3 regions of the Vibrio sp. 1402 genome follow, and region 2 is predicted to be linked to each of the others. Evidence: predicted binding sites of a transcription regulator. Region 2 holds the regulator's gene; each other region holds the start of a gene.
What was found. Region 2 encodes CRP, which controls carbon source genes, mostly activating them, when cyclic AMP is high. Its sites were predicted from a motif close to TGTGANNNNNNTCACA; they were not measured.

Region 1 (10,625 bases), on a different contig from region 2:
ATAACCAGACCAAGACCAGTACCGCCGTAACGACGTGAAATACTTGCATCTGCTTGGCTAAAGGCTTGGAACAACTGCGCTTGCTGACGCTCAGAGATACCAATACCGGTATCACGCACCATGAATTGCAGTTCGACGGAGTCTCCTGATTGAGAGCGCATTTCTACGCTAACATCAATGTTGCCTCGCTCGGTAAACTTGATTGAGTTACCGACTAAGTTCGTCAAAATTTGCTGGATACGTAGTGGATCCCCAACTAAACCTGGTGGAATTTTAGGGTCCACTTTTAGGGTGATTTCTAACCCTTTCTCATGTGCACTTGTGGCTTGTAGGTTAATTACCTCTTCTAAGCTTTCTCGGAAATCAAAAGGAATGTTTTCGAGTGCCAGCTTACCCGCTTCAAGTTTCGAGAAGTCGAGAATGTCATTGATGATATTCAGCAGGTTGTTCGCCGATTTCTCAATCGTCTGTAGGTAATCCGTTTGGCTGTTAGAAAGCTGCGTTTTAAGCATTTGACGAGTAAAGCCAATCACCCCATTGAGCGGAGTACGCAGCTCGTGCGACATGTTCGCCAAGAACTCTGACTTAACCCTGGCCGCTTCTTGCGCGCGTTTCTTCGCGATATCCAACTCAACGTTCTGAATTTCTAGCTGCTCAAGCGTTTCACGTAAGTCGGACGTGGCTTGGTCTATACTGTGCTGCATCTCCACGTGATATTCTGATAACGATACCGCCATGGCGTTGATGCCATTTTTTAGCTGGTCTAACTCACCGTGCATTTTGCCTTCGATACGCACATCCAGATGACCACGGCGAATGCGGTCAACGACATTCTTCATGTGGGTGATAGGTTGGGTCACATCGTGCATTAGACGTGAAGCAAACACACTTGCTAAGCCAAGACCGAGAACCAGAACTAAAAAAGCAGAGAAGACTTCTTGATACTGTTGCAGCCTCAAGGAGGAGAGATCTAACTCGACGGCGATGTAACCAATCGCTTTTGTGCCTTGGCTTTCGTTCGACAACTCCGCTAAGTAGTGACCTTCTGACAAAATGGGGACACGCAATATCAGTGAGTTTTCGTAGATTTCCGAATTACCCAGTTGCGGGATCGGTTTATCTTTGGGAAACATCAAGGCTTCAAAATTAGGATGAAAGTTAGAGGTCACAAAGAGCTCATGATGTTCATCAAATACCGCGATACTACGAACCAGTTTGGAGTTTTTGCGGTGCGCGTAGCTTATCAAGCGACGTACCGCCTCTCGGCTTTCTGATAGTAGATGCGTTTCACTGGCAATCGCCAGCGGCTCAATAATGCTGTTACCAGTGGTGATAACTTGTTTCTCAAGGTCTTGGTAGCGGTTAAATGAGAAAAAGCCGCTCAGTAATAAACCAATAATGAGAGTGGGAGCGAGAGTTAGTGTAATTACACGTGCTCGTAAGCCATATCTGGTCATGTTATCTAATTACATCGGAGTCTGGATATGGGAAAATAACGCATTATTTCTCAAGCGCACGATAAAGCCTTGAGCAAAGAAGTGACGTCACCGAATAAACGGTAAGCATAATCAAGTCACTCGAATCACACAACGGCTGCAATCAAGAATAGTGAAGCCGAAGAGCAATTACACATAAATCAGGCATAGAGCATGGCACGCATCTTTCAACCGAAAAAGAAAACCCAACTCAATACTCGGCACCAAGCAGTGCAAGTAGAGCGTTTAGATCACCACGGCGCAGGCATTGCTTACCTCAAAAAGAAGCCATTGTTTATTGATGGAGCACTGCCGGGTGAGGAGGTGGTCACTCAATTGGTGGAAGAAAAGAGCAAATACGCTCGCGGTAAGTTGATTAAAATCCTTAAGCCGAGTGAAGCTCGTGTGGAGCCATTTTGCCCACATTATCATGAGTGCGGTGGCTGTGATTTGCAGCATCTAGATTATGACCAACAATTGACGTACAAACAGCAAACGTTGCGTCAGCTAATGCGAAAATTTTCAGGCAGTGACATTGAACTAGATGCCCCGTTATTGGGATATTCGCAGGCCTACCGTCGCCGTGCGAGAGTGAGCTTGTTTGTTGATAAAAAAACACGTCAGCTACATTTTGGTTTCCGTAAAAAGCAGAGTAAGCAAATTGCGCAAGTGACCGATTGCCCAGTGCTGGCACCGGAACTGAATGTTTTGCTGCCAGAGATTTACTCAGCCCTAAAAGCGTTCAAAAAGCCGGAACAATTAGGTCATGTAGAGCTGGTACTTGGTGATAATGGGCCGTGTATTACGCTGCGCCACTTGAGCGCTCTGACAACGAGTGAAACTCAATCTCTAACGGAGTTGGCAAAACGTCATGGCGCATCGTTGTACTTAATGCCATCGACAGAACAATTAGACCTTATCGAAGGCGATATGCCTTTTTATCAAGAAGTTGGAGTGAAAATCCCTTTTGCACCAAATAACTTTATTCAAGTAAACCAAGGTGTAAACCAACAAATGGTCAAACAAGCGGTTGAGTGGTTAGACCCACAAAAGAGTGACCGAGTGTTAGATTTGTTCTGTGGTTTAGGCAACTTTAGTTTACCAGTTGCGAAATTAGCTAAGTACGTGGTTGGAGTAGAGGGTGTTGCAGAGATGGTAGAAAAAGCCACAAACAATGCATCTTTGAACCAAATCAATAACGCGCAATTTTATCACGCTAACCTTGAGCAAGATTTTGAAGGCCAAGCCTGGGCCGCAGAGCGGTTTGATAAAGTATTATTAGACCCGGCACGCGCGGGAGCGAGTGGGATCATCGATCAAGTTTCTGAGCTTGGCGCACAGCGTGTAGTTTATGTTTCTTGTAATCCTGCTACCCTTGCTAGGGATAGTCAAAGCTTGATAGAGCAAGGCTATAAATTAACGAAATTAGGTATGCTGGACATGTTCCCTCATACCAGTCATCTAGAATCGATGGCATTGTTTGAAAAGTCCTAACTTTAGGACTTTGACCCCTTATTTGTGGTGGGTGGTCATAAAGCCAGCGTGTACGCGCGGTAAAAAGAACTAACCTGGACGGTGTTAGTCAAACCACACGAATATAATAATTAGGATGATGAGATGGTTGCGGTAAGAAGCGCGCATTTAAACCAAGATGAACAGTTTGAACTCGAAAACTGGGTGGCTAGCCTAGGACAAGAGAAAAACACAGCCTCACGCTTAATCGAAGTATATCGAGATTGCCAGACGGTATTAGCTGATAACGAGCAAGCGGAGCTGTTGTTGTGGCGTGGACGAGAAATGATCGAAATTTTGATCACCTTGTCTATGGATCAAGCCACTTTAGTGGCTGCTCAACTGTTTCCTTTGGTTTCAAGTGGTGCTTTTAACAGAGAAATTCTGGAAGAGAAATACAGCAAAGAAATCATAAAATTAATCGACGGCGTTGAAGAAATGGCTGCTATTGGCCAACTCAACGTCAACATGGAAGGCAGTGCAGCGTCATCTCAGGTAGATAACGTACGCCGCATGCTGCTTGCCATGGTGGATGACTTCCGCTGCGTGGTTATCAAGCTTGCGGAGCGAATTTGTAACCTTATTGAAGTTAAAAAAGCGCCTGATGAAGTTCGACGTGCGGCGGCAAAAGAGTGTGCCAACATCTATGCGCCGCTAGCAAACCGATTAGGCATCGGTCAGCTGAAATGGGAAATTGAAGATTACGCTTTCCGCTACCAACAGCCGGAAACTTACAAACAAATTGCCAAGCAGCTTTCTGAGCGACGCATCGTTCGTGAACAGTACATCAAAGACTTTGTTGAAGACCTCACGCACGAAATGGAAGTGTCGGGCATCAATGCCGAAGTGAGTGGTCGACCTAAGCACATCTACAGCATTTGGCGAAAAATGCAGAAGAAGAGTTTGGCATTCGATGAGCTGTTTGATGTTCGAGCAGTACGTATCATCGCAGACAAACTGCAAGACTGTTACGCGGCTTTGGGTGTAGTTCACACCAAATACAAGCACCTACCGAGCGAGTTTGATGACTACGTTGCTAACCCTAAACCAAACGGTTATCAATCGATCCACACCGTAATTCTAGGGCCAGAAGGCAAAACCATCGAGATCCAGATTCGTACCAAGCAAATGCATGAAGAGTCGGAGCTGGGTGTTGCCGCGCACTGGAAATATAAAGAAGGGGCAAGCAGCCGAAGCGGTTATGATGAGAAGATCACGTGGCTGCGTAAGCTACTGGATTGGCAAGAAGAAATGTCTGACTCTGGCGAAATGCTCGATGAGCTGCGTAGCCAAGTCTTTGATGACCGTGTTTATGCCTTTACACCACGTGGTGATGTTGTCGATTTGCCAATGGGGGCAACGCCGCTAGATTTTGCCTATCACATTCACTCCGAAGTGGGACACCGTTGTATCGGTGCCAAAGTCGGAGGTCGTATTGTGCCATTCACGCATAAATTACATATGGGTGACCAAGTCGAGATTATCACTCAGAAAGAACCTAACCCATCACGTGACTGGTTAAACCCATCATTAGGCTTCGTTCATTCTGGTCGTGCGCGTGCCAAAATTAACGCCTGGTTCCGAAAACAAAGCCGTGAGAAGAACCTTGAAGCAGGTCGTGAAATCCTTGAGCATGAGTTAGCCAAAATTGGCGCAACGTTAAAAGATGCAGAGCATTACGCCCTCAAGCGGTTTAACGTCAAAACACCAGATGAATTGTATGTTGGTGTAGGTAGCGGTGATTTGCGTATCAACCAAATAATTAATCATATCAACGCGTTAGTTAACAAGCCAACGGCAGAGGAAGAAGATCAGCAAGCACTGGAAAAACTGCAAGAAGCTGAGCATAAATCACCCGCGCAAAGCCGACCGAAAAAAGACGCAGTTGTAGTAGAAGGCGTCGATAACCTAATGACACATCTAGCACGTTGCTGTCAGCCAATTCCAGGTGACGATATCTCTGGTTACATAACGCAAGGTCGTGGGATTTCAGTACACCGTAGTGACTGTGAACAGCTAGAAGAACTGCGCCATCATGCGCCAGAGCGCATCATCGATACAGTCTGGGGCAGCGGCTTTGTGGGGTCATACATCCTCACCGTGCGTGTTGAAGCGATGGAGCGAGGTGGTCTACTCAAAGACATTACGACACTGTTCGCCAATGAAAAGATCAAAGTGACCAGTATGAAGAACCGAGTCGACTACAGACGTCAACTTGCCATCATGGACTTTGACCTAGAAGTCACCAATATTGAGGTGCTTTCGCGGGTTTCGAAACGTGTGGAACAGATCAAGGATGTCATGACGGTGAAACGCCTCGGCTAAAACTCTCGTCATAGTTATCGTTGTAGCGTTGTTGACTGCACGCACTCGCTCCATCACATGGTGAACCATGCTCAGGAGTCTCGTTTGTTTGTCGCCTAGCTACAACTTCAACTATTTACAGAGTTACACTTGCGTCATATTTGGCTTTTTATCTGCGTTAGCTGCACTTATTCCGACGTGCCGGCTCAGGGGCATCACATAGTAGGCTATGCTCAGGAGTCGCGAAAACTTGTTGCCTTGTCAAAGTAACAATTACTTAGTGAAAGCTGCTGAGAAAATATAATGTAGAAGGTGAGTGGTTTTGGCTGCTCACCTTTTTCTTTAATAGAAAGGTTTAAAGGAACAAAAAATGAGTCATCCAATTGAACAGTTAGAACAAATCATGGCGAAGCTGCGTGACCCCGAAAACGGTTGCCCTTGGGACTTAAAACAAACCTTTGACACCATCGTTCCGCATACAATAGAAGAAACCTACGAGGTGGTGGACGCGATTCAAAATCGAGATTGGCTCAATCTAAAAGAAGAGCTAGGGGATTTGTTGTTTCAGGTGATTTTTTACAGTCAGCTAGCGAAAGAGCAAGAGCTGTTCGACTTTTCGGATGTCGTCGAAACCGTGAACGAAAAACTGACTCGTCGCCACCCGCATGTTTTTTCAGATGTTGAGTTTGAATCTGACGAGGAAATTAACGCGAACTGGGAAGCGGAAAAAGCAAAAGAAAAAGCCCTAGTAGGCAAAGCGGAAGAAAGTATCCTAGACTCAATACCAAACTCTTTACCGGCACTTTCTCGTGCTACAAAAATTCAGAAAAAATGTGCAAAATTTGGGTTTGATTGGGATTCACTTGGCCCGGTTGTCGATAAAGTACGAGAAGAAATTGACGAAGTCATGGAAGAGGCACTGCAAGTTCAGCCCGATGAAGAGAAAGTTGAGTTGGAGCTCGGTGATTTGCTATTTGCGACTGTCAATTTGGCTCGCCACCTTGATAAAAACCCAGAAGTCGCGCTAGGAAAAGCAAACGTAAAGTTTGCGCGACGTTTTAAACAAGTTGAAGGCAAGGTCCAGCAGTCAGGCAAAGTACTTACAGATTGTTCTTTATCAGAACTTGACCATTTTTGGGATGAAGTAAAACAAGAAGAATCGAGGCAGAGGTAAACTGGCAGAATACATAATATAAGGTCAGCTTGTTTGGTTACACGAAAACGGACTTTGGTTTGTCTTTGCTCACTTTGATTTGAAGCAAAAAATAAAAAATTACGGTGTGATAGATTTCACGTTGTGGCGGTAAGGAGCTTCTGGTATATTTATCTCCCGTCCAGAAGCACTCCATTTCCCTCATTCAACCAATTTCAGGTTAAACATGACGACAAATTACATTTTTGTTACTGGCGGGGTTGTATCCTCTCTAGGTAAAGGTATTGCAGCAGCATCTCTTGCGGCTATTCTAGAAGCTCGTGGTCTTAAAGTGACTATGATGAAGCTTGACCCTTACATCAACGTTGACCCGGGCACAATGAGCCCTACTCAGCACGGTGAAGTGTTCGTTACAGAAGATGGCGCAGAGACTGACCTTGACCTTGGTCACTACGAGCGTTTCATCCGTACCAAGATGACCAAGCGTAACAACTTCACTGCAGGTCGTGTTTATGCCGACGTACTTCGTAAAGAACGTCGTGGTGACTACCTAGGCGCAACTATTCAAGTTATCCCTCATATCACTAACGCGATCAAAGATCGCGTTATTGCAGGTTCTGAAGGCCATGATGTGGCTATCGTTGAAGTTGGCGGTACTGTTGGTGATATCGAATCACTACCATTTATGGAAGCGATTCGTCAGCTAGCTGTTGAGCTAGGCCGTGAGCGCGCAATGTTCATGCACCTAACACTTGTTCCTTACCTAGCGGCAGCGGGCGAAGTGAAAACTAAGCCGACGCAACACTCTGTAAAAGAACTTCTATCTATCGGTATTCAGCCAGACATCCTAGTTTGCCGTAGCGATCGCGTTATTCCTGCGAATGAGCGTAAAAAAATCGCACTGTTCTGTAATGTTCCAGAAAAAGCAGTAATTTCAATGAAGGATGTAGACTCTATCTACAAGATCCCTCAGTTGATTAAATCTCAAGGGCTAGATGACCTTGTGTGTGCTCGCTTTGGTATTACTGCTCCTGAAGCAGACCTTTCTGAATGGGAACAGGTTATCTACGAAGAAGCAAATCCTACTGGTGAAGTAACCATCGGTATGGTTGGTAAATACATTGAATTACCAGATGCATACAAATCTGTGAACGAAGCGCTTAAACACGCTGGCTTGAAAAACCGTCTAAGCGTCACAATTAAGTATGTAGACTCACAAGATATCGAAACAAAAGGCGTTGAACTTCTAGAAGGTTTGGACGCGATCCTAGTACCAGGTGGCTTCGGCGATCGTGGTATTGAAGGCAAGATCCGTGCGGCTCAATATGCACGTGAAAATAACGTGCCTTACCTAGGTATTTGTTTGGGTATGCAAGTTGCACTAATCGAATACGCGCGTAACGTTGCGGGTATGGAAGGTGCACATTCAACAGAATTTAACAAAGAGACTAAGTACCCTGTGGTAGGTTTGATCACAGAGTGGGTAGACGAATCAGGTAGCGTAGAAGAGCGTACTGAAAAGTCTGACCTAGGCGGTACGATGCGTCTTGGTTCACAGCTGTGTCACCTAGAGAAAGGGACTAAAGCTCGTGAACTGTACGGTAGCGCGACGATCCATGAACGTCACCGTCACCGTTACGAAGTGAATAACGTGCTTCGTCCGCAAATCGAAAAAGCAGGCCTAAAAGTATCAGGTCTATCTGCGGACAAGAAGTTAGTGGAAATGATTGAGAACCCAGCTCACCCATGGTTTGTAGCGGCTCAGTTCCACCCAGAATTCACCTCGACTCCTCGCGATGGACATCCATTGTTTGCAGGTTTTGTTAAGGCTGCGGGCCAAAACGCACGCGGCGAATTCGAGAAGTAAAAGGATACGGGCGGCGGCGAAGGTTGTGCTGCTGCCCTTTAAGATTGACATTTATATTTGAAACGAGAGGAAACATTAATGTCTAAGATCGTTAAAGTTCTAGGTCGTGAAATCATCGACTCACGTGGTAACCCAACTGTAGAAGCTGAAGTACACCTAGAAGGCGGTTTCGTAGGTATGGCGGCAGCTCCATCTGGCGCATCTACTGGTTCTCGCGAAGCTCTTGAGCTACGTGACGGTGACAAAGCACGTTTCCTAGGTAAAGGTGTTCTTAAAGCAGTTGAAGCTGTAAACGGCCCAATCGCTGAAGCTCTAGTTGGCAAAGACGCTAAAGACCAAGCTGCAATCGACGCAGTAATGATCGAACTAGACGGCACTGAAAACAAATCTAAATTCGGTGCTAACGCTATCCTAGCTGTTTCTCTAGCAAACGCTAAAGCTGCTGCTGCTGCGAAAGGCATGCCTCTATACGAGCACATCGCTGAGCTAAACGGCACTGCAGGTCAGTTCTCTATGCCTCTACCAATGATGAACATCATCAACGGTGGCGAGCACGCAGACAACAACGTTGACATCCAAGAGTTCATGATCCAACCAGTTGGCGCTAAGACTCTTAAAGAAGGTCTACGTATCGGTGCAGAAGTATTCCACAACCTAGCTAAAGTTCTTAAGTCTAAAGGCTACAGCACTGCAGTTGGTGATGAAGGTGGTTTCGCTCCTAACCTTAAATCTAACGCTGAAGCTCTAGAAGTTATCGCAGAAGCTGTTGCAGCTGCTGGTTATGAACTAGGTAAAGACGTTACTCTAGCTATGGACTGTGCTGCATCTGAGTTCTTCGACAAAGAAGCTGGCATCTACAACATGAAAGGCGAAGGTAAAACTTTCACTTCTGAAGAGTTCAACCACTACCTAGCTGAGCTAGCTAACCAATTCCCAATCGTTTCTATCGAAGACGGTCTAGACGAGTCTGACTGGGATGGCTTCAAGCACCAAACTGAACTACTAGGTGGCAAGCTTCAACTAGTAGGTGACGATCTATTCGTTACTAACACTAAGATCCTTGCTGAAGGTATCGAGAAAGGCGTAGCTAACTCTATCCTTATCAAGTTCAACCAAATCGGTTCTCTAACTGAGACTCTAGCTGCAATCAAGATGGCTAAAGACGCAGGTTACACAGCAGTAATCTCTCACCGTTCTGGCGAAACTGAAGATGCAACTATCGCTGACCTAGCGGTAGGTACAGCTGCAGGTCAAATCAAAACTGGTTCTATGAGCCGTTCTGACCGTGTTGCTAAGTACAACCAGCTAATCCGTATCGAGGAAGCTCTAGGTGAGCGCGCTCCTTTCAACGGTCTTAAAGAAGTTAAAGGTCAAGCTTAATTCTTAATTGAATTAACCGCTTAACTTAAAGCTTTTGAAAACGCCTCGCACTTGCGGGGCGTTTTTTATATGACGGAAGCTCTAAGTGAGCGCGCTCCTCCATGTTTCAAGGAAGTGGTCTCAAAGAAGTTAAAGGTCAGGCTTAATTCTTATTGAGTAAAGTTTCGCTAAATAGCTTTTTGAAACCATCGCTACGGCGGTTTTTTGTATTTATAGGTTTGTATTTTTGGCTCTTACTTTGGTCATGGGTAAGGAGCGCTTCCTATGAGCTTGTTTCATTTTGCTGCTTATTTCTTGTAAGGAGCGTGTGAGTCTCCCTTTCTCCCCTAGAGGCAACCTCGCATTTATGCTATATATGTCACCTTATCTAATTCCTTCCGGTACAGAATGTTAGCAGCGATATGCGAATCTTTGTTATAGCCCTTACGCTACTGTTTGGCTTGCTTCAATACACTCTATGGTTTGGTAAAAACGGAGTGTCTGACTACTACACAGTAAAAGATGAAATTGAAGTTCAGCAACAAGTGAACAGCAAGCTACAAGCTCGCAACAATGAAATGTTCGCTGAGATTGATGACTTAAGGCAAGGTCTTGATGCGATTGAAGAACGTGCGCGTCATGAGCTCGGTTTAGTTAAAGATGGCGAGACTTTTTACCGCATTATAGGTGAGGAAAACCATTAAAATGTTGGATATGAACTCATCGCATATCGCAATTGTGCCAGCTGCGGGTGTGGGTAGCAGAATGAAGGCAGATCGCCCTAAGCAATATTTATTGATCGAAGGTAAAGCGGTACTGGAACATACCGTAGAGAAACTGCTTTCCCACCCAAATATTTCTAAGGTTGTCGTTGCCATTACTGACGGCGACCCATATTACCCAGAATTGTCCATTGCTAAGCACCCAGATGTGATTCGTGTAGCTGGTGGTAAAG
Region 2 (10,625 bases):
TTATATTAATAAGTTCTTCAACGGACACCGAAGGACCGCATAAGAGCAGTTAGGTATGACACAATTTTTCGCAGCCGCCGGGATCAAAAACCCGCATCTCCAAACGCTTTTGCCGCGTTTTATTCGCAAAAAAGCGTTATTTACGCCGATTTGGCAAACCCTCGATACATCCGATGGCGACTTTCTCGATCTCGCGTGGAGCGAGGACCCAACCCAAGAGCCTGCACAAAAAAAGCCGATTTTTGTTTTATTTCATGGATTAGAGGGGTGCTTCTATAGCCCTTATGCCAATGGGTTAATGAATGCATTTGCTCAATCTGGATGGCTGTCGGTGATGATGCATTTTCGTGGCTGCAGCGGTAAACCAAACAAAAAAGCACGAGCTTACCACTCGGGTGAAGTGACGGATGCTCGTTACTTCCTAGAGCACCTTGAACAACGTTTTCCTGATAATCCCAAAGTTGCAGTTGGTATTTCTCTTGGCGGTAACATGTTGGCGAATTATTTAGCCCAATATAAAGATCACCCTATTTTGAATGCAGCGACTATTATCTCAGCGCCTTTAGACCTAGCGGCGTGTGCAAACCGTATAGAACAAGGCTTTTCAAAAGTGTATCGCCGTTATCTGCTTTCTTCACTGAAACGTAACGCGTTACAAAAGCATCATCTACTACATGGCGAGCTTGCGCTGTCCTACAACTCAATAAAACGTGTCACACGATTGTATGAATTCGATGATTTGATTACCGCACCATTGCATGGCTTCAAAGACGCACAAGATTATTACGACCAATGCTCTGGCTTAAGTAAACTACAGCAAATCACGCTACCCACACTGATCATCCATGCCAAAGACGATCCGTTCATGACCGACGATGTGATCCCGAAGTTTGTTCTGCCAGATAACATTGATTACCGTCTCTTTGAACACGGTGGCCATGTTGGCTTCCTAACAGGAACGGCGTTAAAACCTAAGTTTTGGTTGGAGGAAGCGCTGCCCGCGTATTACGAAAGTATCGCCGCAGATTACCTTTCTGCTGTATCCAAGCAACGAACGCAGTAAACTAGCCGCTCATCATAAAAGTTAGAGGTATTTATGATCATTCCATGGCAAGACATTGCGCCGGAAACATTGGAAAACTTAATTCGTGAATTCGTCTTACGCGAAGGAACGGATTACGGAACCGTCGAGGTTTCTTTGCAAGACAAAATTGATCAAGTTAAAGCTCAATTGGAAAAAGGTGAAGCGGTTATCGTGTTCTCTGAGCTACACGAAACCGTCGATATTCAACATAAAACAAAATTTTAGACCCTTCACATTTTACCGTATCCCACTCGATGACAAGGTATTGTTACGTGCTATAGTGGGATATCGACCGTGCAGTAGTAACTCTACTGCACATTACAGGTAAGTAATTTTCGACAAGGTTTGTCATGTCAGCTAAACACCCAATTATTGCGGTTACTGGTTCGTCCGGTGCCGGCACGACCACTACATCTGAAGCCTTCCGTAAAATGTTCAATATGATGAACGTTAAACCCGCATGGGTTGAAGGCGATAGCTTCCATCGCTTTACTCGCCCAGAAATGGACATCGAAATTCGCAAAGCCCGCGAGCAAGGTCGACACATTAGCTACTTTGGCCCACAAGCTAATGACTTCCCGGGATTAGAAGAGTTTTTCCGTAAGTTCGGGCATGACGGCACTGGCAGCGTGCGCCGTTATCTGCACACGTTTGACGAAGCGGTTCCCTACAATCAAATGCCAGGCACGTTTACACCGTGGCAAGACTTACCCGAAAACAGCGACGTGCTGTTTTATGAAGGGTTACATGGTGGCGTGGTCGATGGCGATGTTAATGTTGCTCAACATGTGGATTTCTTAATCGGCATGGTGCCGATTGTGAACTTAGAGTGGATACAAAAATTCGTACGTGACACTCGCGATCGCGGCCATTCGCGTGAAGCGGTAATGGACTCAATCGTGCGATCCATGGACGATTACCTCAACTATATCACTCCGCAGTTTTCTCGTACTCACATCAACTTCCAGCGCGTACCGACCGTTGATACTTCCAACCCACTTAATGCAAAAGGCATCCCTAGTTTGGATGAGAGTTTTGTGGTGATTCGCCTACGCGGTATCAAGAATGTCGACTTCCCATATCTGCTGGCCATGATTGATGGCTCATTCATGTCACGCCACAACACGATTGTCGTACCCGGCGGTAAGATGAGCTTTGCAATGGAGCTCATAGTTCGGCCTATCCTACAACAGCTCATCGAAACAGGGAAAATTGGCTAAAAACCTGCCTGCGAAGATGTTTACTTTTCATACCGTGATCATGTGCACAGTTTTGCTTACAAAATCTCAATCATGGCACGATTAAAATCAAGAAATCGTTTTCGAAAAAGGATACTATTTCTTACCGAAACACAAGAGAGCTTGCAGCATATAAAAAGTGCTCTTATTCTAGTAGGCCTAATTCAGGCTTAGCTAAAATATGGATAGCGCAAGCGTACCCTGCAGAGGAAGTGAGATATTATGGTTCTAGGTAAACCTCAAACCGACCCAACATTAGAGTGGTTTCTTTCACACTGTCATATTCATAAGTACCCTTCAAAGAGCACGCTAATTCACGCGGGCGAAAAGGCAGAAACTTTGTACTACATCGTTAAAGGTTCTGTTGCGGTTCTTATCAAAGACGAAGAAGGTAAGGAGATGATCCTTTCTTACCTAAACCAAGGAGACTTTATTGGTGAACTTGGTCTATTCGAGGAAGACCAAGAGCGCACAGCTTGGGTTCGTGCTAAATCTCCTTGTGAAGTTGCTGAAATTTCTTTCAAGAAGTTCCGTCAGCTTATCCAAGTAAACCCAGACATCCTAATGCGTCTTTCTGCGCAGATGGCTCGTCGTCTTCAAGTAACTAGCCAAAAAGTGGGTGACCTGGCGTTCCTAGACGTAACTGGTCGTATCGCTCAGACGCTTCTGAACCTTGCAAAACAACCAGACGCAATGACTCACCCAGACGGCATGCAAATCAAGATCACTCGTCAAGAAATCGGTCAAATTGTTGGCTGTTCTCGTGAGACAGTAGGTCGTATCTTGAAGATGCTAGAAGAGCAGAACCTAATCTCTGCTCACGGTAAAACCATCGTGGTTTACGGTACTCGTTAATCTCGAACTAGAGTGACACGAACAAAATTATAAAAGCCACCAATGGCAACATTGGTGGCTTTTTATTTACTCATGACCAAATGAGATAGGGTGCAGCGAACACTAATGAGTAAGCTTAACAGGTTAACCCTAAAACTTAGCCATTCGTACTTTCAAAGATTTTGTCAGCTGAAGCGGCCACGAAACCTGGGTACAAATCACCATTTTCCATCGGATAGCGCTTAGCAAATTCATAAAACCCGCCAGGGATAATTTCAGTGCCTTCGCTAAAACGAACCGCTACTTTATCTGCCATGGTCGATGACTGCTCTAGCAACACCTCAGGAGTGCCCTTCACTTCACCACCATTTTCATTAATGGTAAACCCAGCGGTACGCAGATGATCGTTTACCTGCTTCACTTCTTCATATTCATTGAGCTGGTTAACGCTCACCGTGAAGTGGTTTGCTCCGTAACCATGCGCCGCAAGCCAAGATGCGTACTCACTTTCTTTAGCCAACGTTTGGTAATCAGCAAAGCTTAAATCCCACAAGCGCCCACCATGTAAGAATGCGCTATCTTTCAGCTTGTCAGCATCGATTTGTGCCACCAAATTTTTCACAATCTCTTGTAGCTCAGGCGAGCACTCTTCAACTTTTAGCTCACTAATAAATACTTTAGGTTGCTTCGGATCTGGGTGCTCATAGTGCTTAGCAACCAGCTTTTTGCTTTCGAAAATGTAATCACCACACGCCTTGTAACCAATAGCTACAAATGGCTTAGCTAGAGTTTCAATACCAAGAGGCGCGATATTGAAGGTACGTAAAGCTATATGATCATTAATCAGAGGCTCATCTTCTTGAAGCAGCTGATGCACTTTAGCAGCCGAAGGGCAAAGACGTTGAATGTAATCTTGCCATAGCGATTCAAATAACACATCGGGCGTCATAACGACTCCTTGTTACGAGATGTAGAGTTTAAAGGTAAGCGGAAGTTGGCTGCTCGTTCACAACAAAAGTTGTCCAGAATAATGAACGAGCAACCATCAACCTGTGACGGTAAATGCCAGTCAGTCAACACGCTTTTCCGAGTCTTTGCTCACTTTTCGTGTTCTGCCAACGATCACTACAACCCATACCTAAATGATGCGCCGGCAAGGTGAGCCGCAATGCATAGTTGCGACTCTATTATTAAAACTTATAGCGCTACACCTGGACTCAATGTTGCAGGCAAGACAGTCTCTTGACCTTCCATTGATGCCATTGGGTACGCACAGTAATCTGCTGCGTAGTAAGCGCTTGGGCGCAAGTTACCCGACGCCCCCGGACCACCAAATGGCGCATCACCGCTTGCACCAGTGAGCTGGCGGTTACGGTTCACGATACCTGCACGAATGTGGTCAACGAAGTATTCCCATTCTTGGTCGTCGGTTGAGACCAAACCAGCAGATAAGCCAAAGCGCGTATCGTTTGCTAGCGCCACGGCTTTGTCTAACCCTTCGTAACGCACCACTTGCAGAAGTGGGCCGAAGTATTCTTCATCTGGTAACTCAGCAATGTTCGTTACATCAATGATGCCAGGAGAAACAAATGCCGCCTCTCCTGCTTTCGCTTCAATTAAGCTTTCACCGCCAAGAGACTGTAGGTTAGCTTGTGCATCAAGAATAAACTTGGCTGCCGCGACCGAAATTTGCGGTCCCATAAATGGCGCAGGTTCTGCAAATGGTTGGTCTACGCGAATATTGCGTGTCGCTTCAACGAGCTTGGTGATAAGCGCATCGCCTTTTTCACCCAATGGCACATACAAACGACGAGCACACGTACAACGCTGCCCAGCACTGATAAACGCTGACTGGATGATGGTATAAACCGTGGCATCCAAATCACCATATTTATCAGAGATCACCATCGGGTTATTACCACCCATTTCTAGTGCGAGCATCTTGCCCGGTTGACCCGCAAATTGACGGTGTAATACATGCCCCGTATTCGCGCTACCCGTAAACAGTACGCCATCAATGCCTTTTGCGTCAGCGAGGGCAATACCAGTTTCTTTCGCGCCTTGAACAAGGTTAATCACGCCTTTCGGCAGACCGGCTTCTTCCCATAGCTTCATCGCCAATTCACCCGTCCATGGCGTTTGCTCAGACGGTTTGAAGACTACCGTGTTACCAGCCAGTAGCGCAGGCACAATGTGACCATTTGGTAGGTGGCCTGGGAAGTTGTAAGGACCAAACACCGCCATCACGCCCAATGGGCGGTGGCGCAATACGATTTGGTTGCCTGCTGCTTCACGGCTCGCCTCACCAGTGCGGTCATGATAAGCGCGAATCGAAATGGCAATTTTACCTGCCATGGCTGCTGCTTCAGTGCGCGTTTCCCAAATCGGCTTACCGGTTTCTTTGGCAATCACTTCGGCGATTTTTTCGCTGTTCTCTTTTACTTTCTCCGCAAAAGCCAACACGATTGCCTCACGCTCTGAAAATGGACGCTTTTTCCAGTTAATAAACGCTTCACGCGCTGCAGATACCGCCTGGTTCACCTGCTCTGCCGTTGCACCTTTGCCTTGCCAGATCACTTCTTGGTTGTACGGCGACAGAGACGTAAATGCTTCACCCTGACCTTGTACCCATTCACCTGCAATCCAATGTGTCATTGTTTCTATCCTTAAATTCTGTCGTCTGTTACTGCGGAAGAAGGCGAACGAAATCCCCTTCTTCAACCGAAAGTGCATCCGCAACGTCTGGTGCAATCATCACGCTTTGTGTTTCTGCGTCATACGCCGCTTTAGTGACTGTCGCACGGAAGTTCTCGAAAGATGAATTACACATCAAGAAGTCTTGTGTGCTGGAATGTTCAGAGATTTTGACTTGCGCACGGAATGAATGACGTACCGACTCAATATTACGCAGATCACACTCAACCGTTGGGCCACCATCGAAGATGTCGACGTAGCCTCGGTTGGTAAAACCTTCACGCTCAAGCAGCTTCAGCGCTGGACGCGTGTTGTCATGTACTTGACCAATCACGGCTTGCGCTTCTGGGCTGAGCAGGTTGATGTAAATAGGCAGTTTCGGCATCAAGTCGGCGATAAAGCCTTTCTTGCCGATACCTGTCAGGTAATCTGCAAGCGTGAAATCGATAGAGAAGAAATGCTCTTGAAGCCATTGCCAGAATGGTGAATTACCCTCGTCGTCTGAAACGCCACGCATCTCCGCAAAGATCGTTTCAGAGAAGCGCTCTGGGTGCTCTGCCATCATTAGGAAACGACACTTCGACATTAGACGACCATTCAGACCTTGGCGGAATTTCTCACGCAAGAACAAGGTACAAATTTCGCTGTTACCCGTGTAGTTATTACCAAAAGTAAGCAGTTTAACGACGTTGTTAACGCCAAGCTTTGGCGACGAGTGCACGACTTTACTAATGTGATATGAGTAAAATGGGACATCCCAGCCGATAGATGCTTCGATTCCGGTGGTACCCGCAACCTCACCCGTTTCAGAGTCAAAGCCAACCATCAGGTAGCCTTCATCGCCTGGTTCTGCCACATCTGGCTTACCAAAGCTGTACTCTGAATGTTTGATTCGATTAGTTAACAGTTCTTCGTTAACCGGTAGAGATGTAAATCCGTGACCAGACTCCACCGCACAAGTGTGCAGTGCGTCGTAATCCGACATCGCGATAGGGCGAACTACTAGCATCAATACTCCCTCCAGATGCAAGAAGATCCTAACTATATTGTAGGAACAATTCCCCCATCAGAGATCCTTGACGGGGGTGTCTGCGTTGACGTTTAAACTGATATCGCGCTTAAACTAAAGTCGCGATCGCTTTATCCAGTTTCGCCAAGCCTTCTTCAATTTCTTGTTGTGTGATAACGAGTGATGGTGTGAAACGTACGACATTGGCACCCGCAACCAATACCATGAGACCTTGTTTACCTGCAGCAACCAGCACGTCACGCGCACGGCCTTGCCATTCTTCATTTAGTGCAGCGCCAAGTAATAGGCCTTGACCGCGCACTTCTGAGAAGATGTTGTACTTCGCGTTGATCTTCTCTAGACCTTCACGGAACATTGCTTCGCGTTCTAGCACACCAGCCAACACCTCTGGCTTGGTAACTTCATTTACAACCGCTTCTGCAACCGCACACGCTAGTGGGTTACCGCCATATGTAGAACCGTGAGTGCCCACTTTCATGTGCTCTGCCAATTTTGCTGTCGTTAGCATTGCACCGATCGGGAAACCGCCACCAAGTGATTTCGCAGTACTTAGAATATCTGGCGTGATACCTAAACCTTGGTAAGCGTAGAAGTTACCTGTACGGCCATTACCAGTTTGCACTTCATCGAAGATCAGTAAGGCGTTGTGTTTGTCACACAGCTCGCGAACCGCTTGAGCGAACTCAGGCGTTGGTGGCACGATGCCGCCTTCACCTTGTAGTGGCTCCATCATGACCGCACAAGTACGATCAGACATGTGTGCTTGTAAAGCTTCGATATCGTTGTAAGGAAGGTGTGTCACGTCGCCTGGCTTAGGACCGAAGCCGTCAGAGTATGCCGCTTGGCCACCAACCGTTACGGTAAAGAATGTACGACCGTGGAAACCTTGTTTGAATGCAATGATTTCAGATTTCTCAGTGCCATGAACGTCTGCTGCATAACGACGTGCCAGCTTCAAAGCGGCTTCGTTTGCTTCTGCGCCAGAGTTAGCAAAGAACACTCGCTCAGCAAAACTCACTTCTGTTAGCTTTTTCGCCAGACGAAGGGCTGGTTCGTTCGTCATAACGTTACTTAAGTGCCAAAGCTTGTTAGCTTGCTCTGTTAGTGCGTTTACCATTACTGGATGACAATGGCCAAGACAGCTCACTGCAATACCACCAGCAAAGTCGATGTATTCATTACCTTCCTGATCCCAAACACGTGAACCTTCACCTTTAACAGGGATCATTTCCATCGGGTTATAGCAAGGTACCATTACCTCATCGAATAAACCGCGCTCTACTTTAATTTCCGTTGTCATTGCACATTCCTTCTTGATACCGCATGCGTAGCAGATAAGCGAATTTAACCGGCTCTCTTTGCCAGCAAATAATGTTTTGCATTTAAGCTATTGCGGCATTGTATTTACATTTAATTAACCATTTCAATAGTGATTTATTCTTTTCGTTCTCGAAAGTAACTTCCATTAATCACTGCTTATGACTATTTATGCATCAAGAAAGTAAAATAGAGAAGTGATTTTTTATAAATGTTATGTAATACAGGGGATAGAAGGTTTAAAAAGACATGAATAGACAAAGAGACTCGAGAGAACCGCATAGTTTTGCAATCCGCTCACCTCAGCAAAAAGATGAATGATTTGTTAAGAAAAGTGATCGCGATCAGATCGCTTTGCGTGCTAAAAAGTTCGCAAGCAACTCGTGACCTTGCTCAGTTTTGATTGATTCTGGGTGGAACTGCACCGCATCAATTGGCAAGGTTTTATGTTGGTAACCCATTATTTCATCCATGCTTCCGTCAGGCAGTTCTGTCCATGCAGTCAGTTCAAACACGTCGGGTAAAGTACCGTTTTTCACCACAAGAGAGTGATAACGAGTTACCGTGAGTGGGTTATTCAGATTTTTAAACACACTACGACCGTTATGACGAATCGGTGAGGTCTTACCGTGCATCACTTGTTGTGCACGTACCACTTCGCCCCCAAACACTTGCGCTATCGCTTGATGGCCAAGGCAAACACCCAATATTGGAAGCTTACCAGCGAAGTGTTCTATCGCTTTCAGTGAAATACCTGCTTCGTTCGGCGTACATGGCCCTGGCGAGATCACCAAATGAGTTGGGTTGATCGCCTCAATGCCTTGGATATCGATTTCATCGTTACGCACCACCTTTACGTCTGCACCAAGCTCGCAGAAGTATTGGTAAAGGTTGTAGGTAAAAGAGTCGTAGTTATCGATGATCAACAACATAAAGGGTCGGTTGCTCCAATCCGTTTTGGCAATGCTTACGTAGTGAATCGCCACGTTCGTGACAATCAAGGGCGGTATTTTGCTATACCAAGCAAGAAAGGCAAGTTTTTGCTGAATAAAAAGGCCAGCATAGGCTGGCCTTTGGTCTTTACAGCTATTTAGGAACTGTTTGTCAGAAAGTAAATTCGCTTAGCGGCGACGACGGAATAAGCCGAGACCTAGCAGCGCAAATAGCGCGCCAAAACCAAACGAACCACCATCTGAATCCTTCGACCCTTCTGTTCCAGTTTCAGTTTGCGTCATTGAAACATCACGAACAGAGCTAAACTTCACGATATTACCTGTCGAGTCAGTCACTTTCTCTTCTAACTGATAATTACCTTGCTCTGGCGTTTGTTCAAACTCAATATTCACGCTACGCGCATCAATATCAGCTTGAACTAAAGTTTGGCTAGCCGAGTAAGCTTTCGTATCGCTGCTTGCCGCAGCCGCTTGTGTGGATGGCGTTAAGTTCACCGTAACAATATCGCCCACAACCGCCGTTGGTGGTAAACGGACATCGACGGCTAAGTTGTCACCTGCTTTAGGTAAATCGATGTCATCATCTGGTAAATCAATCGCGATGATCACTGGATCGTGGTCAGAGGCAGAGAACGCATCTTTGTACTTCGGCATATCACCTGTGTACTTGCTGCTGTATTCGAACAAGTTACTCTCTAGTGAGTTGATGTGCCAATCTTCAATTGCTACCACTTTTTGCGCTAGGCTGCTGCTTGCCAATGCGTGGTCCAAATTACCCAGCTCGCCCGAATAGGTGTAAGAAAACGTATCAGTGCCGTGCAGCAACGTGTTTAAATTGTGCAGACCGTAACCTTTTTCAATTTTGGTCTTCTCTACTTGAAGTTCACCATCACCAATGGTTGTGTAAGCAGCAGTATAAATGTCACGGCCGTATTTCTCTTTCGAGTAATCAGTCAGTGTCAGAAGTGGGTCTTCCATGCCATAAGCATTGAGGTCGCCCATGAGCAATACATCGCCTTTCACCTCTTTCAACGCTTCACCCACTGCGTGCGCAGCAGAAACGCGGAAGTTGTTACAGTTGCCTTGCAGATCCGCTGGCTCAGAATCTTCTACACCAGCAATCCACTCTTCAATACACTCAGAGCCTTTCGACTTAAAGTGGTTTACGACAATAGACAAATCTTCACCCGTCTCTTTCACCGTAAAGGTCTGAAGTAGACTGTGGCGTTGGTACTTATCGTAAGCAGGGTTACTTTCTGTGCCCTCTTTACGAGTAATTGTGTTTTCTGCAATGTGCTGCTCTGGCGTGATGATCACTTTTGCAGCGTCTTTTGGCGTTACAGCGTTAGCACGATATAAAATCGCCACCATGATCGCATCACTGCCAAAGTATTCGTCTTGGTATTTGTCTTGCTCTTCGATTTCGACATACGTGTAATGATCTTCAGCGTCATCAATCTCAGCATTTAGGGCAT
Region 3 (10,625 bases), on a different contig from region 2:
CGATTCTATTTGCTAACTTATTCGCGCCACTTTTCGATTACCTAGTCAAAGAAAGTAATATCAAACGCAGAATGAAAAGGGCGAGACCTTCTTAAAATGAGGGTAACCTCACTGAAAGTTGATTGAAAACTGCACTATATTGAAAAGGTCAGAGACATGGGGTTTCTGACTTTTTATTTTTATCAGGAGGACGAAGACGATGAGAATAAAGGATATTCTCGATAGCCGTTTGGTGCTGTCGTTCTGGTATAACCTAGACTACTGCTTGTCTCTTCTTAGTAAAATCTCTTCTCGTTGATTTCCTCAATGCAATCGCATTGAAAAGCATTCTATCTATTTGTTTTTTAGTCTTACGTGAAACTGCGTAGGGCAATGCGTATAAGGAAATTAACAATGAAACGTATTCCAGAACCTTTCCGTATCAAAATGGTTGAGCCAATCAAAATGACGACTTTGGCAGACCGTGAAGTCGCGTTAAAAGAAGCGGGCTATAATCCATTTCTTCTTCGTAGTGATGATGTTTATATCGATTTGCTGACTGACTCTGGCACTGGTGCCATGAGTGATAATCAGTGGGCTGGCATCATGATGGGGGATGAATCCTATGCGGGGAGTCGAAATTACTACAACCTGTGTGATGCAGTGGAGCACTTCTTCGGTTATAAGCTCACCGTGCCTGCACACCAAGGGCGTGGTGCCGAGCAAATTTTGTTCCCCGCTTTGATTGAGCGTATGCGTCAGGTGCGTGGTGGCGAAACGCCAGTATTTATCTCGAACTACCATTTTGATACCACAGCGGGTCACATTGAACTCAATGGCGGTAAAGCGATTAACGTGGTAACGGAAGAAGCATTCGACACCACTACGCCTTATGATTGGAAGGGCAATTTTGATATCGATAAGCTGGTGGCAACAATTGAAGCGCACGGTTCGCATAACATCTGTGCAATTATCACCACGATTACTTGTAATAGCTCCGGTGGTCAGCCTGTGTCGATGGAAAACATGCGCAGTGTGTACGAGATTGCAACCAAGTACGATATTCCAGTGGTGATTGACTCGGCTCGTTACTGTGAGAACGCCTACTTTATCAAGCAGCGTGAAGCGGGTTACGAGAATAAATCGATTCTGGAAATCATCCGTGAGATGTACCAGTACGGTGATATGCTCACCATGTCAGCTAAGAAAGACCCGATGGTAAACATTGGTGGCATGTGTTGTATTCGTGATCATAAGGAGTTGTTCCAGGCGGTGCAGACACGCTGCGTACCCATGGAAGGATTTGTAACATACGGTGGCATGGCTGGGCGTGATATGGAAGCGCTCGCTCGCGGTTTGTATGAAGCCGCGGACGAGGATTTTCTTCATTATAGAATTAGCCAAGTTCAATACTTAGGTGAGCGCTTACGTGAAGGCGGGATTCCGATTCAATACCCAACGGGTGGTCATGCGGTGTTTGTGGATGCCGCTAAGATTTTGCCACATATTCCAGCGGATCAGTTTCCTGCGCAAGTATTGTGTAATGCTTTGTACTTGGAAGCGGGTATTCGAGCAGTAGAGATAGGATCGTTGCTGCTTGGTCGAGATCCGGAAACGGGTAAACAAAAAGCGTCAGAGCTTGAGTTGATGCGTTTGACCATTCCACGTCGTGTCTACACAAACGATCATATGGATTACATTGCGGATGCGATTATCGAACTGAAAAATCGTGCACATGAGTTAAAAGGGCTCACTTTCGAGTACGAGCCACCAGTGCTGCGCCACTTTACTGCTCGATTTAAAGAGATCGATTAACTCAAGTTTAAATCTAGATAATCAAAAGGCCGCGAGTTTCGCGGCCTTTTTCGATTCGTTTATTTCTTAGCGTTACAGTTACGCTAACTCTAATGTGATGCGAACGAACTGGTCGTCTTGATACTGCACTTCATAATTGAAGGTACCACTGGCGTAAATGCTGCCAAGGAAAAGTGAACGTTGACTCATTGGTCCGCGGAACAGCATCGAAATAGGAGCGATTAGGGCGTTATTATCATCGAAGTGCTGATTTAAGTTCTCAGAAAGCACACACAGCAAACAGCCGTGTTGGTCGTGAGATAAGTCGACGTCTTCCGGTCGCGATAATAACACGGTAGTCCCCAGTTTCTTCTCAATCTCGTTGATCAGCAGCAAGTAGCTATCTAGATCGGGTTGAGGGTTGCTGGGTTTGTCTGCACCGACGCAGCGCTCGAGTAATGCTTCCAGATTTCCGTTCTCACCTTTTGCCTGCTGAGTCAAAGATTTTAACGGCTTTTTAATCAGCTTATAGCGATTACTCTTCAGTTTTGGTTTCAGCCATTTCTGAAGTAAGTCATTACGTTCTTTAAGGGAGAGGCCATGCGAGGACGCGTGAATTTTAAAGTGCAGGTGTAATAAAGCGTGAACCGCAAGCTCACTCAGAAGTTGATTAGCATCTGTAGACTGTCTTGCCTGCTTAGAACTTTGCATTACACTCGAACAAAATTAGGGAAGAAGGATAATGGTGCCGAGAGAGGGACTCGAACCCTCACACCAAAGGCACTAGCACCTCATGCTAGCGTGTCTACCAATTTCACCATCTCGGCATCATGATGCTCTGAATACTCAGAGGCCTCGAAAGAAGCAACGCGAATTATAACCAAAATCCACCTGTTGGCGAGAGCAAAATGACGAATTTTGGCTCTTTCGAGTTTGATTGCATATTTATTGGTCACTTTTATGTTTTTTACCATCAACGTCTATCCTTATTCCCTTACTTTTATTAATAGTATGACGACAAAAGAGTACTTTTGTCTAAATTTTGAACGCTTGAACGTTTGCGTAAATAAATGTGATGAATATCTCTTTTTGTTGGCTATACTTGCGTCCCGTTTAAGCGGGAATTAGGGTTTAGTTGTTCAGGACCCTTACCCATACAAGCCGTCACATGGAGCAGGCCAAGCAACATGCTCGCCAGCAGTGAATGACCCCACGGACCGGACCAGCTACGTTCAATTGCTTGTATAAGGTAAAAATAAGATGTCGAACTATTCGTTCTGTCTACATTCTGGATCTAAAAGTGAGTTATCGCTCGCTGCGTTGTCCCTTTCTTCTGCCAATTCCTTTGGCTCTTTTTTCTTTTTCAACGTTTAGTAGGTCCAGCTCATGAGTGTTCTATTTAGTCTATTTGGTATTGTTGCACTGCTAGGTTGTGCTTTCCTACTTTCTGAGGGTCGTTCTTCCATTAAATGGAAAACTGTATCTCGCGCCTTGATGCTACAAATGGGGTTTGCTGCGTTAGTGCTCTATTTCCCGTTGGGTCAAGCGGCGCTGGCGAGTTTAAGTAATGGTGTCGCGGGGCTACTCAGCTTTGCTGATGAAGGGATTAAATTCCTCTTTGGTGACCTCGCTTCTTCTGGCTTTATCTTCGCTATTCGTGTCCTTCCTATCATCATCTTCTTCAGTGCTCTTATCTCCGCCCTTTACTATTTGGGCATTATGCAAAAAGTGATTCAATTTATTGGCGGCGCTATCCAGAAGTTCTTGGGTACGAGTAAAGCAGAGTCTTTGGTTGCAACAGGGAACATCTTCTTATCTCAAGGCGAGTCACCACTTCTTATTCGTCCATTTCTTTCTAACATGACTCGCTCTGAACTGTTTGCTGTGATGGCTGGTGGTATGGCTTCAGTGGCGGGCAGTGTGCTTGGTGGTTATGCTGGTTTAGGGGTCGACCTCAAATACTTGATCGCGGCAAGCTTTATGGCAGCACCAGGTAGTTTGATGATGGCAAAAATCATCGTTCCTGAGCGTCAAACGCCAAGCGATTACAACAATATTGAGCTAGATAAATCAGAAGAAAGCAACGTAATTGATGCGCTAGCAAGCGGTGCCATGGGCGGTATGAAAGTTGCCGTTGCTGTTGGTACCATGCTTATCGCTTTCGTGAGTGTTATCGCGATGGTGAACACGGGGCTAGAAAACTTGGGTGAGATACTTGGTTTCTCTGGCGTAACGCTACAAGCGATTTTTGGTTATTTGTTTGCACCTCTAGCGTGGTTGATTGGTGTGCCAAGCCACGAAATTCTAGCTGCGGGTTCATACATTGGTCAGAAAGTGGTGATGAATGAGTTTGTTGCGTTTATCGATTTTGTGCAGCACAAAGCGACACTGTCTGAGCATACTCAAATTATTATCACTTTTGCGTTGTGTGGTTTTGCGAACATTGGCTCAATTGCGATTCAGTTGGGCTCTATCGGCGTGATGGCACCTGAGCGCCGCAAAGATGTTGCAAGTCTAGGCCTAAAAGCGGTTGCTGCTGGTACACTCGCTAACCTGATGAGTGCTTGCTTAGCGGGAATTTTTATCTCTCTCTAATTTAGATTGAAGATCCACACTCAAAACCCGCCTAAATGGCGGGTTTTGTTATTTCTAAGGCTTGGGCATTAAGCCGTAAGGTATCGATTTAAAAGCCTCTGGGTGCTCTTGATAAGTTGGCGCTTTATGTACCCCTTTCCAATCGAGCAGCATGATGGCTAGCACGTTACGGTGTTCGCCGTACTTGAGATCAAAGTTACCGTCGACCGACGGAATCATCCCTTTTTCTGCGTTGATTGCATGACGAATGGCTTGGCGGGTCTTCTTTACGACCGGATCATGGTCCAAGCCTGCTAACAAAAACGAAATGCCGACTTCCGCAATCACGTCTTCTTTGGCGCGCAGTAGGATAGTGTCGATATTGTTGCGAAAGTAATCATAAATCCATTGGTGTTTCTTCTCGCTTACTCGCTCCTGATAATACTGTGAATCGACAAAGATGATGTGCGTCATACCATAGAGTTTGTTCCAATACTGCTGAGCTGAAAGCATCTTATCTTTATCGTCGGGGTAGGTGTCACGGAAGGTTTGAGTGAATTCCTCGACCACATCTTGCTCTCCTAGCTGACGAAGCCAGTAGACTTGGTTTGCAAGCTGAGCTGCCCATGCCTCTATCATCTCTTTGTCCGTAACGTAACGCGAGAAATCGTAGCGCCTAATAATTTTTCTCAGCGTTTTGTCTTGTTTATGCTTTAGGCCATATTCGTTTGCTCTTGCCATTGCGCCAAGCAAATCCACACCAAGATAAAGGTACTCAGGATGGTGTTTAGTCACGGTATAGCGTCGCTGACCTCGTTCGGTTTCTTTCTCTTGATACGTGGTCAGCCTTTGAGATGAATAGAGAATGATGTCTTCTGGTTCAACGACTTCATTAGCAAATTGGTTTAACCGGCTGGCTACTTGTGCCATGTCGGTCCAAATGGCAGCGTGATATTTCTCATCTAATGTTTGGCGGTACATGCGTAAGCCAAAATGGCCCTCTTTAAACGCCGGGAAAGTGAACAGTTCTTGTTCGTAGGTACTACGAATCAACTGCGCTGATTGAGTATTATCGAGAAGCGGTACCTCTTCCTGTGATGCCTGAGCAGCAAAGGTAAGTGAGCAAGAGAGTAAGACCGCTAAGCTAAGAGGTTTAATACGCATAAATCCATTCCCTATGAAGTCCTGAACCTAAACCTACCATCAATATTAATTGAGAATGTAAAAGCTGAGTCAATAGTTAAAAATTTGCCTAAAAGTCAGGTTGATACGTTCATCTTTGGTTTTCGCGGTTTTTGGTACGCAGTGCTTCCAGTGATGCTGAAGCTCGCCAGCCATAATCAGTAAGGAGCCATGAGAAAGCTCGTATTCAATCTCAGTTTTACAATGTAAATTTCTAAGCAAAAATCGACGTGTTTCACCTAAGTTCAAAGATGCGATAACAGGGTTTCTACCTAACTCTGGTTCATTATCTTGGTGCCAGCCCATTGAGTCTTGGCCGTGTCGATATAAGTTAGCGAGAACAGAATTAAAAGTGACATCAGCAACTGATTCACAACGCACTTTCAGCTGAGTTAACTCAGGAGTCCAAGGGTGAGGCTGCATGGTTAAGCCTGAGTAAGTATATGCTGCATCACCGTGCCACGCTTGTAAGCGAGGTTGAAGTACTGACTTGCCGAACATAGTAATGTGTTCTTGGTGCCATGGCAGTGTCTTTCGAAGTTGGTCAAAGTAATTATCCGCCTCAAGATGGTTAAGAAATTGAGGATCATAATAAAGTTTTCCTCTTTCTACTTCTTGCCATAGATCGCCGCCAAATAAATCGCCTTGTTGATGCATCATCTCACACCTAAAACATAAAAGTTGTCAATCACTGTTACCTTTCTGATTATGATTGGTTATTCTTGTGATAATAAGAATTTTAACAATAAATAAAAAATCTCGTAGTTGTATACGAGTTGTGGGGAGAAAATGCGTTATTTACCCAGAAAGCGATGCTATTTTGCATTGTTCTTCCTCACCTTTTTCGCTTTGTGTATTGGAGTTATTGAGCTGTTAAATCGAAACCAGCAAGAGCTTCACAAAGAGCGAGTTCAAGTTGAGGCCAAAGAACAACTTTCCATTCTCCGTTCCAATTTGGAAGCGGTACTTATGGCGGATATCTACAAAGCCAGTACTTTAGCGACACTCATTACGTTACTTCCTAAAAACCAAGAAGAAGAATTGAGTATCGCCGCTCACCGAATCCTAAATAAAAGTAAACATATTACAATCATCGGTATCGCGAAAAATGATGTAATTAGTCATGTATTTCCACGCCAAGGTAATGAGCGCCTAATCGGCCTTGATTACCGCGCAGTGCCACAGCAGTGGGTACAGGTGCAAAAAGCCAAGGATGTACAAGAAATTTTCATCGCAGGGCCAGTGACTTTGATTCAAGGTGGCCGAGGTTTGATCGTGCGTGTGCCTGTTTTTCTTGATCCTCCAATGAATCAGGACTACTGGGGAGTGATCAGTGCGGTGATTGATTTCGATGCTCTGATGAGAGAAACCGGCGTAATTGATTTCTCGTATCGTTACCCTTTAATGATCCGTGGTTACGATAGCGGTGGCTCATTTGGTGATGCTTTCTTTGGCGCGCAAAGTGTAAATAGCATGGCATATGCAAAAGAGATGGTTCATTTTCCTTATGGTGGGTGGAGTATGGTGGTTTTCTCTGGAGGCAAAGCTGATCGCCAAATCTCTTGGCATCAGTTGCATTTAGCTAGAGTAATCGGCTATCCCATTATATTCGCACTTAGCCTCGCGCTGTTCGCCATTTATCGACTGTATACCATTGCAGATGACAGAGCTTTACACGATGAACTCACGCGTTTACCAAACCGTCGCTATTTTATGAAGTTTTACAAGCAGCAGTTTGAAATAGCGAAACGTTATAAAAAGCGTTATAGCTTCGCCTTAATTAATATTGACCTAGATAGGTTTAAACACATTAACGACACCTATGGTCACGACGCAGGTGACAAAGTTTTAATCGCTACGGCTGAAAGGGTAAAAAGCTCTCTGCGTAAATCAGACATCGTGGCCAGAATGGGCGGTGATGAGTTCTTAGTTGTAGTTCATCACCCAGGAACGGAAGAAAATGTTCAGTCCCTTCTACAAAAACTTCGATTAGCGCTATGCTCGACGCCCGTCATTTACGATGAAACGCTTATCTATTTGAAAGCCAGTATTGGGTACGCGATATTTGACCCGAAAATGTCATCTCCTGAGCAAATGATGAAAATAGCCGATGAGAGAATGTATCAACAAAAGCATGGCGGATGAGCCTGAACCCAGTTTCAATAAGGGGTTAGAGGAATGGTAAAGTTGGGAGCCCGAAATCTCATCATCATTGAGGTGCAAGAATATGTGACTTCATATGTTCACAGACACTTTGCTGAGAGAGTCGTTATTAGCAGTGCATTAAGTGGCATATTTGCATAATGTTGCATTTTGCAAATGCAGTTTGCGAAATTAATGGTTAATAAAGCAACGATATGCATCTGGATCTATTAAAAAACGGCTTTTTTAAAGTTGGCACGCATCGTGCTTTACTTAGAGTGACCCTTATTAAGCCGAGGGTCACCTAGCCAACTGACGTTGTTAGTGAATACAAATTGTTCACAAGTATATACCGCCAATCACGTTTATTGTGATTGGCGTTTTTTCTTTCTAAAGCCCGATGATATTCACATCGTTGCCCGTATCATCAGCTTCTCCGCACTTGCTGTAACAACTAGGTTGTCTTGGACAAACCGCACCTCTGGAGCAGATCAACCTTGCTTGGGTTTGAATCCCGCGCTCTATCCAGTTGATGTTTAATATCTTAGCGATAGTCGTTAAGTCTTTTTTGATGTGGGGAGGAATAACACTACTTCCGCCGGAAGCGACACAAAGGGACTTAAGTTCTTCCGCTATGGAAACGGCATCGCCACCTTGTGCAGAAATGGCAGGGTTAAGATCAATACCGGCACATAGCACCCGATTATTCCCCGCAGGATCAAATACGTTGACCGATTCGCAGCAGTAGATACGTGGCTCGTCACCAACATTTAAAATCGAAATTTGCGCTGAACTTGTATCCAAAGGCTGGGAAAGGCGTCGGAATACCGCCCAGTGCTGGCAAGGGTCGTTCACTTTGCGCATGTTGCCCCAAGGCAATGGAATACCATTTCCGCGATACACGGCTTTTAACTTGCCAGGGCCATAGGCATCAAAATAGTGCCAATGAGGGTAAGGCGAGACCACCGTCATGCGACGCATTGCAACAGAAGGAGAAACTCCCGCCTTTTTGTGAACATCAATCTCGTAACCAGAACGGTCAAGCAACTGACGAAAGGGTACTTTGGGGCAAAGCAAGGCACCAGCAAAAAAGCTGGACTCAAAATCACGCCAAGCTTGCAGGATATCTTGCGAATTGAGTTCAGAGTTAGACACAGGGCTGTCCATTTGCTCCCAATTGTTTTGATGCCCGATAGATAAAACGTTATTCATTGCATCGCTGCTATGGAGCACTCGATGGCCGATATATACCGCCAAGTCATACTTCAATCGGGTTGGATAGTCACGCATTCGTTTATTGAGATAAATAGTCCCAGGTGGCTCCATGAAAGACGTAATCAACTGTTTGGCGCTGACGCCCAGTTCATCAATCACATCTTGTGGCGCTCGATCTACCCAGCGGATATCCAATCCCATACTCTTTGCAATGTCTACGAGATCTTCTACAGATAGATTCAACCGCTTCAAGCCGACCTCTTCGGCGGCGCGCTCTAAATCAGGAAAATGGTTTTGATGGTTCTCTTGGTGCGCACGGATCAGCAAGTGAGCAAATTGACGACCTGTGATCCCGGTTTGAGACAGCATTTCTGGTATCGCGATTTGAAGAATATCATTGGAAAACAGGAAGCTCGGCTCCAACGCCATGCCACTAATCCCGCCACGATTTCCTTTGTTGGGTGTGATGGCTTCTAATTCGGGTTCATCATCTAAAAACCACGCCGGATCTTTTTGAAAAACTTCCGCGATCACTTCGAGCATATCGATACTCGGTACGCGTTTTCCGCGCTCAATCATCGAAAGGTAAGAAACCGAAGGAGCGTACTCTGGATTAATTCTTACACAACGGGCAGACAAATCTTCCATCGTTAAATGGTTGTTTTTTCTTAGGTTGCGAATTTTCGTACCAAGAAAATGAGACTGACGAATAAGGCTTTTTGACACAGACATTTTGTAAAATTCACATTGTAAAATTTTTGTTGTGAAATTGTAGTCAATATTTCGCTAGTCTACATAATGAGCAGGCAAGGAAATTAACCATCCACTTCACAGAATTGCCTGAAACTTAAATAAAGGATTTAAGTTTTTACTCTAGGACGAGTTTTTAAGTGCGAGGATATGACGATGAATATGCTGAACTTCGATAAAAAAGAGATGCAACAACAACAACGCCCATTTATCGCTGAAGCCGTATTTGCCGTCGAAGCGGTAAGTGCTGAGCAGCAGAGTGAGAAACAAGTAAAAGCGAAGCAACTGCTTGACCGCATGTTCCCATTGGAGAACGGGTCGCACCAAGATGTATCAAGTTACGTGATTGATTACCGCCATGTTTTGGCTTATTTCAAAGACGGTACACACAGCGGCCTGAAAAGCCCAAAACACTTCGTGGCGTACACTGGTGAAAAGGAAGATCCAAAATCGATTTTGTTTAAAGATGATTCGGGCAATCATGTAGAAGTGCTGTTTGGCTGTCATAAAGGCACTGGTTGCGTGGAATTAGTGGACATTGATGATATTCAATTGGAAACTCGCACGACGTTTCATCCTGAACTAACTGGCAATGCACCAACCGCGATGCGCCATTGGATAAGTCTAATCAAAGGCGACAAAAAAGGTAAGCCGATGGCATGCAGTGAAGATAAAGAATATACCGCAAAAAATGGTGACGACTACATTCTAAGTTACTGTTACAGCGTCGATTAAGATACTCATGATTGGATACAAAAACCCCGCACTTTACAGCGCGGGGTTTTCTTTTTTATCATAAAAGTCGTTTTCGCTTAGCCAGTTTATTTAAATTGGCATCACGCGGTTACGACCGAGTTGTTTTGCTTCATAAAGCTGTTTATCGGCTTTATTGATTAAGGCTTCAGGCGTATCACCCGGCTCAAATTCTGCTACCCCAAAAGAAGCGGTAATGCTGTGAACTTGTGTGCCTGAGCGCTTATCTCTGATAC

Region 1: the regulator CRP is predicted to act here: its motif matches at 6,571-6,586, upstream of R7044_RS13140 (CTP synthase).
Region 3: the regulator CRP is predicted to act here: its motif matches at 3,073-3,088, upstream of R7044_RS03210 (NupC/NupG family nucleoside CNT transporter).

Annotation. Positions count from the first base shown of each region.
Region 1 covers NZ_JAWOWE010000006.1:56,296-66,920, forward strand. The annotation lists gene barA (two-component sensor histidine kinase BarA) at 1-1,457, opposite strand, end outside; gene rlmD (23S rRNA (uracil(1939)-C(5))-methyltransferase RlmD) at 1,650-2,969, shown strand; gene relA (GTP diphosphokinase) at 3,093-5,312, shown strand; gene mazG (nucleoside triphosphate pyrophosphohydrolase) at 5,662-6,465, shown strand; gene R7044_RS13140 (CTP synthase) at 6,671-8,311, shown strand; gene eno (phosphopyruvate hydratase) at 8,390-9,691, shown strand; gene ftsB (cell division protein FtsB) at 10,093-10,374, shown strand; gene ispD (2-C-methyl-D-erythritol 4-phosphate cytidylyltransferase) at 10,376-10,625, shown strand, end outside.
Region 2 covers NZ_JAWOWE010000020.1:23,673-34,297, reverse strand. The annotation lists gene R7044_RS22385 (hydrolase) at 56-1,063, shown strand; gene R7044_RS22380 (YheU family protein) at 1,097-1,309, shown strand; gene R7044_RS22375 (phosphoribulokinase) at 1,435-2,304, shown strand; gene crp (cAMP-activated global transcriptional regulator CRP) at 2,545-3,177, shown strand; gene R7044_RS22365 (DUF1338 domain-containing protein) at 3,314-4,105, opposite strand; gene astD (succinylglutamate-semialdehyde dehydrogenase) at 4,354-5,811, opposite strand; gene astA (arginine N-succinyltransferase) at 5,840-6,859, opposite strand; gene R7044_RS22350 (aspartate aminotransferase family protein) at 6,969-8,180, opposite strand; gene R7044_RS22345 (aminodeoxychorismate/anthranilate synthase component II) at 8,542-9,129, opposite strand; gene R7044_RS22340 (ExeM/NucH family extracellular endonuclease) at 9,319-10,625, opposite strand, start outside.
Region 3 covers NZ_JAWOWE010000001.1:730,455-741,079, reverse strand. The annotation lists gene R7044_RS03230 (NADH:ubiquinone reductase (Na(+)-transporting) subunit B) at 1-95, shown strand, start outside; gene R7044_RS03225 (tryptophanase) at 394-1,794, shown strand; gene R7044_RS03220 (DUF2913 family protein) at 1,873-2,484, opposite strand; tRNA gene R7044_RS03215 (tRNA-Leu) at 2,517-2,600, opposite strand; gene R7044_RS03210 (NupC/NupG family nucleoside CNT transporter) at 3,160-4,368, shown strand; gene R7044_RS03205 (DUF3541 domain-containing protein) at 4,423-5,511, opposite strand; gene R7044_RS03200 (alpha-ketoglutarate-dependent dioxygenase AlkB family protein) at 5,581-6,186, opposite strand; gene R7044_RS03195 (diguanylate cyclase) at 6,319-7,674, shown strand; gene R7044_RS03190 (DUF3612 domain-containing protein) at 8,062-9,618, opposite strand; gene R7044_RS03185 (malate synthase) at 9,793-10,371, shown strand; gene R7044_RS03180 (GGDEF domain-containing protein) at 10,462-10,625, opposite strand, start outside.